Regions from separate parts of the Tersicoccus mangrovi genome, predicted to be linked through region 1. Evidence: riboswitches for the same ligand, from Rfam matches in the RefSeq annotation. Region 1 holds a riboswitch; the other holds the start of a gene.
The links. A riboswitch is a leader RNA that binds a small molecule or an ion and turns the genes downstream of it on or off. The one in region 1 is predicted to bind S-adenosylmethionine.
Positions count from the first base shown of each region.

Region 2: linked by a shared signal. The riboswitch ahead of V6N00_RS15590 (acyl-CoA dehydrogenase family protein) and the one ahead of V6N00_RS04595 (cobalamin-independent methionine synthase II family protein) in region 1 are both predicted to bind S-adenosylmethionine.

Region 1 is NZ_JBAJMW010000002.1:169,158-174,200, forward strand. Features, by position in the region: gene V6N00_RS04590 (arsenic resistance protein) at 1-898, opposite strand, end outside; gene V6N00_RS04595 (cobalamin-independent methionine synthase II family protein) at 1,009-2,241, opposite strand; SAM riboswitch class I at 2,254-2,344, opposite strand; gene V6N00_RS04600 (cupin domain-containing protein) at 2,731-3,378, opposite strand; gene V6N00_RS04605 (class I SAM-dependent methyltransferase) at 3,377-3,970, shown strand; gene V6N00_RS04610 (NmrA/HSCARG family protein) at 4,095-4,970, shown strand; gene V6N00_RS04615 (hypothetical protein) at 4,972-5,043, opposite strand, start outside.
Region 2 is NZ_JBAJMW010000009.1:59,694-64,736, forward strand. Features, by position in the region: gene V6N00_RS15580 (tautomerase family protein) at 1-279, opposite strand, end outside; gene V6N00_RS15585 (LLM class flavin-dependent oxidoreductase) at 500-1,906, opposite strand; gene V6N00_RS15590 (acyl-CoA dehydrogenase family protein) at 1,961-3,238, opposite strand; SAM riboswitch class IV at 3,297-3,406, opposite strand; gene V6N00_RS15595 (Rv2578c family radical SAM protein) at 3,556-4,713, shown strand.

The DNA.
Region 1 (5,043 bases):
GCGTCTGCGTCACCACCACGCCCGGCACCACCGCCAGGTCCCCGGGAAGCCCGAGGGTGACCGGCAGGACGACGAGGGAGTTGCGGGTGACACCGGTGAGGACGAGGGCGCGCCGGCCGCCGACGTCGAGCCGGGCGATCCGGCCGGCGAGCATGCCCACCGCCACCATGACGACGCCGAACAGCACGAAGACCGGCACGGCGAGCAGCACCGTCGCCGGCCGACTCACCACGCGCGTGATCTGGGAGGCGACGACGACCGCGAGCGTCGCCATCATCAGCGGCACCATCGCGACCGCCCCGCCGTCGAGGAGTGTGGTGGCCGCGCGGACGTTCCGCTCCCGTGCGGCCTGCGTCAGCCACGCCGCGGCCAGGGGCAGCACGATGAGGACGCCGAACGCGGTGACGAATGGGCCGACGTCCAGCCTGCCGAGGACGCCGGGGCCGACGGCGAGCGCCAGCACGGCCGGCACCACCAGCAGCTGGACGAGCATCAGCACCGGAGTCACCGCGACGAGCCGGTCAGCGGCCCCACCGGCCAGTCCGGTGAAAACGACGACGTAGTCGATGCAGGGCGCCAGCAGGACGACGAGGACGCCGAGCAGCAGGGCCGGCCGGCCGACGAGCGGCGCGGAGAGCGCGAGCGCGACGACGGGGACGGCGAGGAAGTTCACGGCCAGCACGGTGACCAGGAAGCGACGGTCGGCCAGCGCCCGGCCGATCCGCGCGACGGGCACGGCCAGGAACGTGGCGTACAGCAGCAGTGCCAGCACCGGCATGGTCAACGACTCGGCCGGCCCGGCGACGCCCGGGACCAGCAGCCCTGCGGCGGCGCCGACGGCGATCGACCCCAGGTACAGGGCCACCTGGTGCCGTTCCGTCCACGCCGCTCCCGTCATGCACTCCATCCTGCCGGGTGAATCCTGCCGGGGTGCCTCGCCGGCCCGGAACGCCGGCAGGCCCGGACCCCGTCGCACGGGATCCGGGCCTGCCGCGGTGAATCGCGAGATCAGGCGAGCACGTCCGCCGTCTTCCACAGCCGCTTGGTGGCCAGCGCGGCCCCCTGGCCGAGGGCCTCGAGCTTGGCGACGGCGATCTGCGGGTGCACGCGGCCGCCCAGCCCGCAGTCCGTCGACGCGATGACGCGTTCGCGGCCCACCAGCGAGGCGAAGCGCTCGATCCGGTCGGCGACCAGCTCGGGGTGTTCGATCACGTTGGTCGCGTGCGAGACGACGCCCGGGATGATCGACTTGCCCTCCGGCAGCTCCGTGTCCTGCCACACCCGCCACTCGTGCTCGTGCCGGACGTTGCCGGCCTCGAACGAGTAGGCACCGGCGTTGATCTGCAGCACCGTGTCGACGATGTCCTTGAACGGGATGTCGGTGGTGTGCGGGCCGTGCCACGAGCCCCAGCACACGTGCAGGCGGACCTTCTCCTGCGGGATGCCGCGCAGCGCCCAGTTGGTGGCCTCGATCCGCACCTTGAGGAAGTCGAGGTAGTCCTCGACCGTGGGCTCGGGGTTGATCTGGTCCCAGCTCTCGGCCAGCGACGGGTCGTCCAGCTGGACGGTCAACCCCGCCTCGACGATCGCGAGGTACTCCTCCCGCATGGCCTCGGCGGATGCCCAGACGAGTTCCTCGGGCGTCTTGTAGTAGTCGTTGCCGATGCGCGCGCACGAACCCGGCGAGAGGGAGGCGAGGAAGCCGTCCTCGACGCCGGCCTTCGTCAGGGCGGTCCTGAGGTTGGTGACGTCGGAGCGGACCAGGTCGTGGCCGGTGTAGGTCAGCGGGGCGACGACCTTGGGCTGGATCACGGGCTTGCGGCCGGTCAGGACCCCGCCGTTCGGATCGGTGTAGGCCTCGCGGAAGCGGGACCAGTCGCGGCGGTCCGGGAAGGACGTCAGGACGATGTTGCCGGGGCTGGACCGGTGCACCTCCGGGTCGGCCCAGCGGTCACCGCCGCGGCCCGCCTCCAGACCGCCGAGCCGGGAGAACGAGTAGTTCCACCAGGCGCCGTAGTCGACGTCGTTGCTCATCTCGTGGCCGTACTCTCCGTCGTTGGGGATGTCGATGCCGAGCTTCTTCTGCCGGGCGACGATGTCGACGACGGACGCCTCGAGCAGTTCGCGGAACTCGTCGGTGATCCCGTTCGCCTGCCGGGCCGCGTTGGCGGCGAGCAGCTCGGGGGTGCGAGGCAGCGACCCGGTGTGGGTCACGCGGATGTGGTCGGTGTTCACGGACATGGCAAGGCCACCTCTCCATCGGTCCTGGCAGTAGCACCGTGCCCGAGTCGGGGGGTTGCTGCGGCGTCGACGAGCCAGGTCTCTCGGCCGCTCCGGATGGTTACCCCGCCAGATGTACCAGAGCCGCGGCCGGGCACGCAAAGGATGTCGCCGTCCACCGACGCGGAGTTTCATCGCCCGTGCCGCGCGGCGGACTCGGGCCGGGTCGACCGGCCGCGGAGCAACGGCTACACCGAGTGTGACGGTTGTGACGGACGTGACTCGATTCCGGCAACGTCCGTCACTCTGGTCACACTCGGTGTGGTGATCGCACCGCTGCGACGGCGGAACCCGACCTCAGAAGCCGGCCGTCCTCAGAAGCCGGTGCGGCCGTACCCGACGACGTACTCCGCGCTCGTGGCGTCGCGGTAGGCGTAGCCGGCCGGCTCGTCGGTGCCCGGGACATCGGAGGCGTTGCCCCGCACGGCGGCGTCGTCTGTAGCGCCGTCGTCAGCGACCCAGGCCGTCGCTGCGGTAACCCAGCCGCGATCCGATCGGGGCCAGCACGCCGACGACGGGCCCGAACACGCGCTGCAGCGCCTCGGACGGCAGGGTGAACTCCGCCCGATGGGCGTGCGCCATCACCGCGAACTGGAACGGGTTGCGCGGGAGTCCGGAGCGCACCGCACGGCCCGCCGTGGCGACCGCGCAGAAGGCGGCGAAGTAGTCCTCGATTTCCAGGGCGGGGGTGAGCCGCACCCGGACATGGGACGCTTCCGTTCCGGCATTGCCCCACCGGTGCGGCGTGTTCGGCGGGATGGCGACGGCCTGCCCGGCGGTCACGGTGCTGCGTTCCCGTCCGTTGGTCAGGTCGAGAGCACCGCTGACCACGGTGAATCGCTCCTCCTGAAACGGATGGCGGTGGGCGAGCGCGACCTTTGCGCCGGAGTCGAGGTGCAGGTCGAACTCGCAGTACTCGCCGCCGGTCGAGTCGTGGGTGGCCCGCCACACGAACCGTTCCCCGGAGCGGGGATTGCTCATCTCGGCGCCGACGTCGACCATGCGGTGATTGTGCCCCGGCAGCCGGGGGTTGACCAGAGTGGTCCGTGGCCCCTGCCCCTTGAGTTCGGCCGTGTTGCGGGGCGGACTGGAGGTCATGACGACGCGTGTCGGCTACGAACGGCTGCGGCAGGTGCGGCGGGCGATGCTCGGTGGGCTGTCCGGCACGGTGGTGGAGGTCGGCGCCGGCGAGGGCCGCGACCTGGCGGATCTGCCGGGCTCGGCCGACTGGATCGGCATCGAACCGTCGTCGCGGGCGCGGCGCCGGCTGGCCGAGAAGGCTGCCGCCCGCGGCTTCCGGGCCCCGCTGGCGGCTCGGGCCGAGGCCCTGCCGGTGGCGGACGGCAGCATCGACGTCGTGCTCGCGGTGGTGGCGTTGTGCAGCGTCGACGACCTCGACCGCGCGCTGAACGAGGCGCGGCGAGTCCTCCGGCCGGGCGGACGGCTGGTGTTCCTGGAACACGTCGCGGCCCCGGCCGGAAGCGGGCTACGGGTGCTGCAGCGGGCGGCCACGCCCGTGACGGCGGCACTGGACCGCAACTGCCACCTGGCGCGGGACCCGCTCGCGGCGGCGGCGCGCACCGGCTTTACCACCGTCTCGGTGGACCGCTACGACGTGACCGGCCGGGTGCCGGGCATCGCTTGGCCGTTCGTGATGTACGAGGGCGCCATTTCGCCAGCTCGTCATTAGCTGTTCGATCCGGTACGGGAAATGGCTCCAGCGAGCATCTATTGACGAGCTGCCGGGCATGACCGGCCGCCCGCCGGCGTTGTCTCCTGCGGCACGCTCGTCCCTCAGCCTGAAGGAGTAGGCCATGACGCCCACCCCCGGAACCGATTCCCCGATCGCCGTCGTCGGCGCCACCGGCCAGCAGGGCGGGTCGGTGGTCGACGCCCTGCTGGAGCGCGGCGCGAACGTCCGCGCCCTCGTCCGCGACCCGCAGGCCAAGAAGGCGCATGCCCTCGCCGAACGCGGCGTCGAGCTCAGTCAGGGCGACGTCACCGACCCCGCGTCGCTGGACGCCCTGTTCGACGGCGTCTCCGCCGCGTACGCGATGACCACCATGGCCGGGCCTGACGGCATCCAGGGCGAGGTGACGTCCGGCATCGCGATCGCCGACGCCGCCGCCCGCGCCCGGCTGCCGCACCTCGTGTTCAGCTCCGTCGGCGGCGCCGAGCGGAACACCGGCATCCCCCACTTCGAGAGCAAGCGCCGTGTCGAGGAGCGCATCGAATCCCTCGGCCTGCACGCGACCATCGTCCGGCCCGTGTACTTCATGGAGAACCTCGCGGGCTTCGGCGTCAGCGTCGAGGACGGCGAGGTGGTCGTGCGCATGGCCCTGCCGGACGGCGTACCGCTGCAGATGGTGGCCGTGCGCGACATCGGTCGCGTCGCCGCCGTCGTCCTGCTCGGCGGGACCGACGTCGAGGGCGGCAGCATCGAGATCGCCGGCGACTCCCGTACGGGCAGCGAGATCGCGAGAGCCGTCGGTGAGCACGCCGGGCTACCCGCCCGCTTCGAGTCGCTCCCGCTGGGGGCGCTCCCGAACGAGGACATGACGGCGATGTTCCGTTGGTTCGTCGAGACGCCCGCGTACAAGGCCGACATCGACCAAGTGCGCACCCTCGACCCGGAACTCCTCGACCTTCCGGCGTGGCTGGCGCAGTCCGGCTGGACACCCGGCCGCTAGCTCACACCCCGTCGTACGAGGAGCGCGCTTCCAAGTAGGCCTCCTCGTAGTCGTTGGCGGCAGCGAGGACAGC
Region 2 (5,043 bases), on a different contig from region 1:
GAGCCGGGCGGCGATGCCGGCGAAGAGGTCGTGCCGCGCCCGCTCGGTCCGGCCCGCCTGCGTGAAGATCTGGATCATCACGACGTCCGCCGACCGGTCGAAGCCGAGGCCGGCGTCCTGCGCGACGATCTGCCCCGGGGCGTGCTCGGTGAGGACGTGGAAGTAGTCGCGCGGCGGAATGCCGTAGCCGTCGACGATCGCGTCGTGGACGGCACGACTGAGGGCGGCCAGGTGCTCGGGACTGCGACCGGTGTTGACGTCGATGCGCACGAGTGGCATCCGGAACTCCTCGACTCATTTGTCAGAACAAAGAGAACCGTATCCCGCGACCGCCAGGGACGGCAAGTATATGTCCTGACAAAGTTTCGTTCGTCGATGCCGGGGGTGGGCCACCGGGCACACGGGAACGGCGGGGCCCCCGGAGGTGCCCCGCCGTCGTCCACGAGCCGTGGACCGGCCGGCCTCACCAGCGCGCTGCGCCCACCGGCGCCCCGCCTCGTCAGCGCGTGGCGCCCAGCGCCGCGCCGACCCGGTAGCGGCTGCCGCGGTGCGCGTCCGGCAGCCGGTCGCCGCGGCCGAACAGCTTGTGCCGGAGGGTGCCGGGCTCGTACTCCGTCGGGTAGGCACCGAGGGCCTGCAGCTGCGGGACGACGAACTCGACGACGTCCTCGAACGTGCCCGGCGTGATCGCATAGGCGAGGTTGAAGCCGTCGACGTCGGTCTCGTCCACCCAGTCGATCAGCTCCGCGGCGACGTCCTCGCCCGAGCCGACGACCACCGGGCCGAAGCCGCCGACGCCCACCCACTCCGCGAGCTGCCGGACGGTCCAGGGCGCGCCCGTGTCGCCGGAGGCCTGCTGGAACGTGGCGACCGCGGACTGGATGGCGTTGGACTGCACGTCGGTGCCGATCACGTCGTCGGGGTCGTAGGCGGACAGGTCCACGCCCATCCACCCGGAGATGAGCGCGAGCGCGCCCTCGACGTCGGTGTACGACCGGTACTCCGCGTACTTGGCCCGTGCCGTCGCGTCGTCCGGGCCGGTGACCACGGTGAGCATGGCGTAGATCCGCACGTCGCTCCGGTCCCGCCCGGCGGCCTCCACCGCATCGCGGATCCGGGCGATGGTCGCGGTGAGCTGCTCCCGGGTGGGGGCGGCGACGAACACGGCCTCGGCGTGCTCCGCCGCGAACCGGGTGCCGCGGGGCGACGCGCCGGCCTGGAAGATCACCGGCGTGCGCTGCGGACTCGGCTCGGTCAGGGCGATGCCGGGCACCGAGAAGTACCTGCCCTCGTGGCCGATCTCGTGCACCTTCGCCGGGTCGGTGAAGACGCCCCGCTCGGTGTCGCGGACGACGGCGTCGTCCTCCCACGAGCCCTCGAGCAGCTTGTAGATCACCTCGAGGTACTCGTCGGCGTGCTCGTAGCGCTCGTCGTGCTCGCGCTGGTCCGTCTGGCCCATGTTGCGGGCGGCCGAGGGCAGGTAGCCGGTGACGACGTTCCAGCCGACCCGGCCCTCCGTGAGGTGGTCGAGCGTCGCCAGCCGGCGGGAGAACGGGTACGGGTGCTCGTACGCGGTGCCGGCGGTGACGCCGAAGCCGAGGTGCTCGGTCACGGCGGCCATGGCGGAGACGAGCAGGAACGGGTCGTTGACCGGGACCTGCGTGCCTGCCCGCAGGGTCGCCTCGTTCGAGCCGCCGTAGACGTCGTAGGTGCCGAGCACGTCGGCGATGAAGAGGCCGTCGAAGAGGCCCTTCTCCAGGACCTGGGCCAAGTGCGTCCAGTAGCGCAGGGACGCGTAGTCGGTGGAGCGGTCCTGCGGGTGGCGCCACAGGCCGGGTGACTGGTGTCCGACGCAGTTCATGTCGAAGGCGTTGAAGCGGACGTGGCGGCGGGGTTCGGGGCTCATGCGTTCTCCTGGGGTCGGCAGGCGGTCTGGCGGGCGGTCGGGGCGGGCACGGGTTCAGCCGACGACGGTGGGCTGCCGGTCACGGGCGGCCCGGCGATCGGCGTCGGCCTCGCCGATGGTCCAGATCAGGGGCGGCTCGGTCCCGTTGACCTCCCGGTCGCCGACGATCCGCGCCTTGTAGATGAACGGGTTGTGGGTGGCGACGGTGCGGGCGTTGCGCCAGTGCCGGTCCAGCGCACGGGACTGGCTGGTCGAGGACGCGCCGAGCGCGTCGAACAGGGCTCCGGCGGCCTCGGGCACGAGCCGGCTGAGCACGATCTGCGCCTGACCCGTCTCCAGTTCGGTGGCGACCACCGCCTCCCGCTCCCGCGCTCCCCCGGTCGCCGCGAACGCGGCCTGGAGGCTGTGGGCCGCCCGCAGTGTCGTCGCCTCGGCGGCATACGCCTGGGCGCTGATCTCGCCGACGACGGCGAGGATCTGGGCGTCGTCCCGGACGAGGTCGGCGTTGCCGTGGCCGAAGACCCGGGTGCGGCGGCGCACCTGCTCGGCGGCGTCGACGACGACGGCCCGGCCGATCCCGGCCAGGGCGACGAGCAGCAGGTGCTGGTAGAGAGCCGTCTGATAAGGGAAGCGGTCGGCGAACGGGGAGACATTCGCGGGGTCGACGGCGGCGGCGGTGAACTCGGTGGTGCCGCTGCCGGTGAGCCGCTGCCCGAAGCCGTCCCAGTCGTCGTCGGTGCGCACGCCCGGCGTCGTCGTCGCGATCACGACCGAGACGTCGGTGCCGTCCGGGCGCCTGGCGGTAACGTCGATCCAGTCGGCGAAAATCGTGCCGGTCGTGTAGTACTTCCGGCCTGTCAGCGTCGGTCCGCTGGGAGTGTCCTCGAGGATCGTGGCCGTGCCGCCGGCGCCGGGCTCGGTCCAGGCATTGCCCGCGAGCTGCCCGGCGGCGAACCGCTCGAGCCAGACGCCGCGGTCCTCCCCGCGGCGGCGCCGGACCAGGTTCTCCTCGACGAGGGCGATGTGGGCACGCAGCGCCTGCGGGAGGTTGCTGTCCGCGGCGGCGAGCTCGATCAGCAGCGTCGTGAGCTCGGGCCAGGTCAGCCCGTCGCCGCCGAGCTCGACGGGAATCCGGACGGCGCCGAAGCCGGCGTCCTTGAGCCAGCCGATCTGCTCGGTGGGCAGTGTGCGGTTCCGTTCGCGGTCGAGCGCCCCGGCGGCGATGCGAGCGAAGATCGGCCGGTAGCGGGCAGCAGCCGTGGCGAAGGCGCTGCCGGTGGTGCCGGTGCCGGAGGCCGTCTCGGTGCTCTCGGTGATGGACGTTTCGGTCATGCGGGTCTCCCTCGTCGGGGCGCCCGGGAGCGGCGTACGCGGGTCGCACCCACCGCCGGGGCCGTGCTTGCCGCGCAGGGTGCACGACCGGATCCTCATCTGGGGCACCCCACCACGGGAGAGGGTTGCCGCCCGACCAGCCAGAGCTTCGCGTCGGGACTCGTGATCTCGCTCCCCCATCGTGGCGGACCGCGGGCGGCGCGCGGAACTGCTGTGACGGCGTGTGAAGGGCGGCGGGCACAAGCCACAGGCTGTGACCGCCGGGCATGCGCGTGGACTGCTTGATCAATCGTTCGAACGTGTGTTCGAATGAGCCCATGCGTTGGGAAGGTCAGACGATCGCGGCGGAGACGGCCGCCGCGTCCCCCGAGATCGAGGGGCAGATTCCCGGAGTGCGCCCCACGCCGGCCCTGCTTCCGCTCGCCGGCCTGCAACGATCGGTCCGCACGCCCGAGTTCGCCGGCATCACCTTCCACGAGGTGCACGCGAAGAGCCTGCTCAACCACGTCCCGGCGACGTCGGCCATGCCCTTCGCCTGGACCATCAACCCGTACCGCGGCTGCTCGCACGCCTGCGTGTACTGCTTCGCCCGCAAGACGCACACCTATCTCGACCTCGACGCGGGCCCGGACTTCGACAGCCAGCTCGTCGTGAAGGTCAATGCCGTCGAGGTGCTGCACGCGGAGGTGCGACGCCGGTCCTGGGCGCGCCCCCACGTCGCCCTCGGGACCAACACGGACCCGTACCAGCGGGCCGAGGGACGGTACCGGCTGATGCCCGGGATCATCGGCGAGCTCGCCGGCTCCGGCACCCCGTTCTCGATCCTGACCAAGGGCACCCTGCTGGCGCGGGACCTGCCGTTGCTGACCGCGGCGGCGAAGGACGTGCCGGTCGGGGTCGGCATCTCGCTGGCGATGGTCGACCCGCAGCTGCAACGGCGCGTCGAACCGGGCACCCCGACCCCGGCGGCCCGGCTCGACCTGATCCGGCGGCTGGCGGACGCCGGGATGCCGTGCGGGGTGATGGCGATGCCGATCCTGCCGTGGTTGACCGACACCGATGAGGCGCTCGACGGCCTGTTCGGCGCGCTCGCCGCGGCGGGGGCGAGCGGGGTGACCGCCGGGGCACTGCACCTGCGGCCGGGTGCCCGCGAGTGGTGGTTCACCTGGCTCGCCGCCGAACACCCGCAGCTGGTCGGCCGGTACCGCCGGCTCTACGGGGGCGGCACGTACGCGACCAAGGAGTACACCACCTGGCTGGCCGGCCGGCTCCGCTACTTCCGGCGCCGGCACGGCCTGGGCTCGTCGGCCCGGTTCTTCCGGGACGAGCCCGAGTCGGCGGCCATCGCCGGTGCCCGCGACGACCGCCGACTCCTCGACTACGGACCCCACGAGCTGGCTCGGCACGACGCTGTCCCGCCCTCGATGCCGACGACATCCTCGGCAGCGGAGCCCGAGCAGCCGGCACTGTTCTAGCGTCCTCGGCTTCCGTGTCTCGCCGGACAACGGGAAGCGCTGTCTCCGCCTTGGCGTCAATCGGCGGTTCCCCGGGAACGGCGGCTCCCGATCGGTGAGCCCGCGGTTCCCGCCCGGAAGCGCGGCCTTCCATCGCTGAGTCAGCCGGTTCCCGCCCGATGACACGCCCCTCCATCGCTGAGTTAGCGGTCACCGCCCGAAAGCAGGGCTCAATGAGCACCCCTTTCGGGCGTGAGCCGCTAACTCACGGATGGACCGCCCAGCAGAGCCGCGCTCGCCGCTACGCCGCGGCACCACCGACCCCGTCTTCGCTGAGTCAGCCGGTTCCGC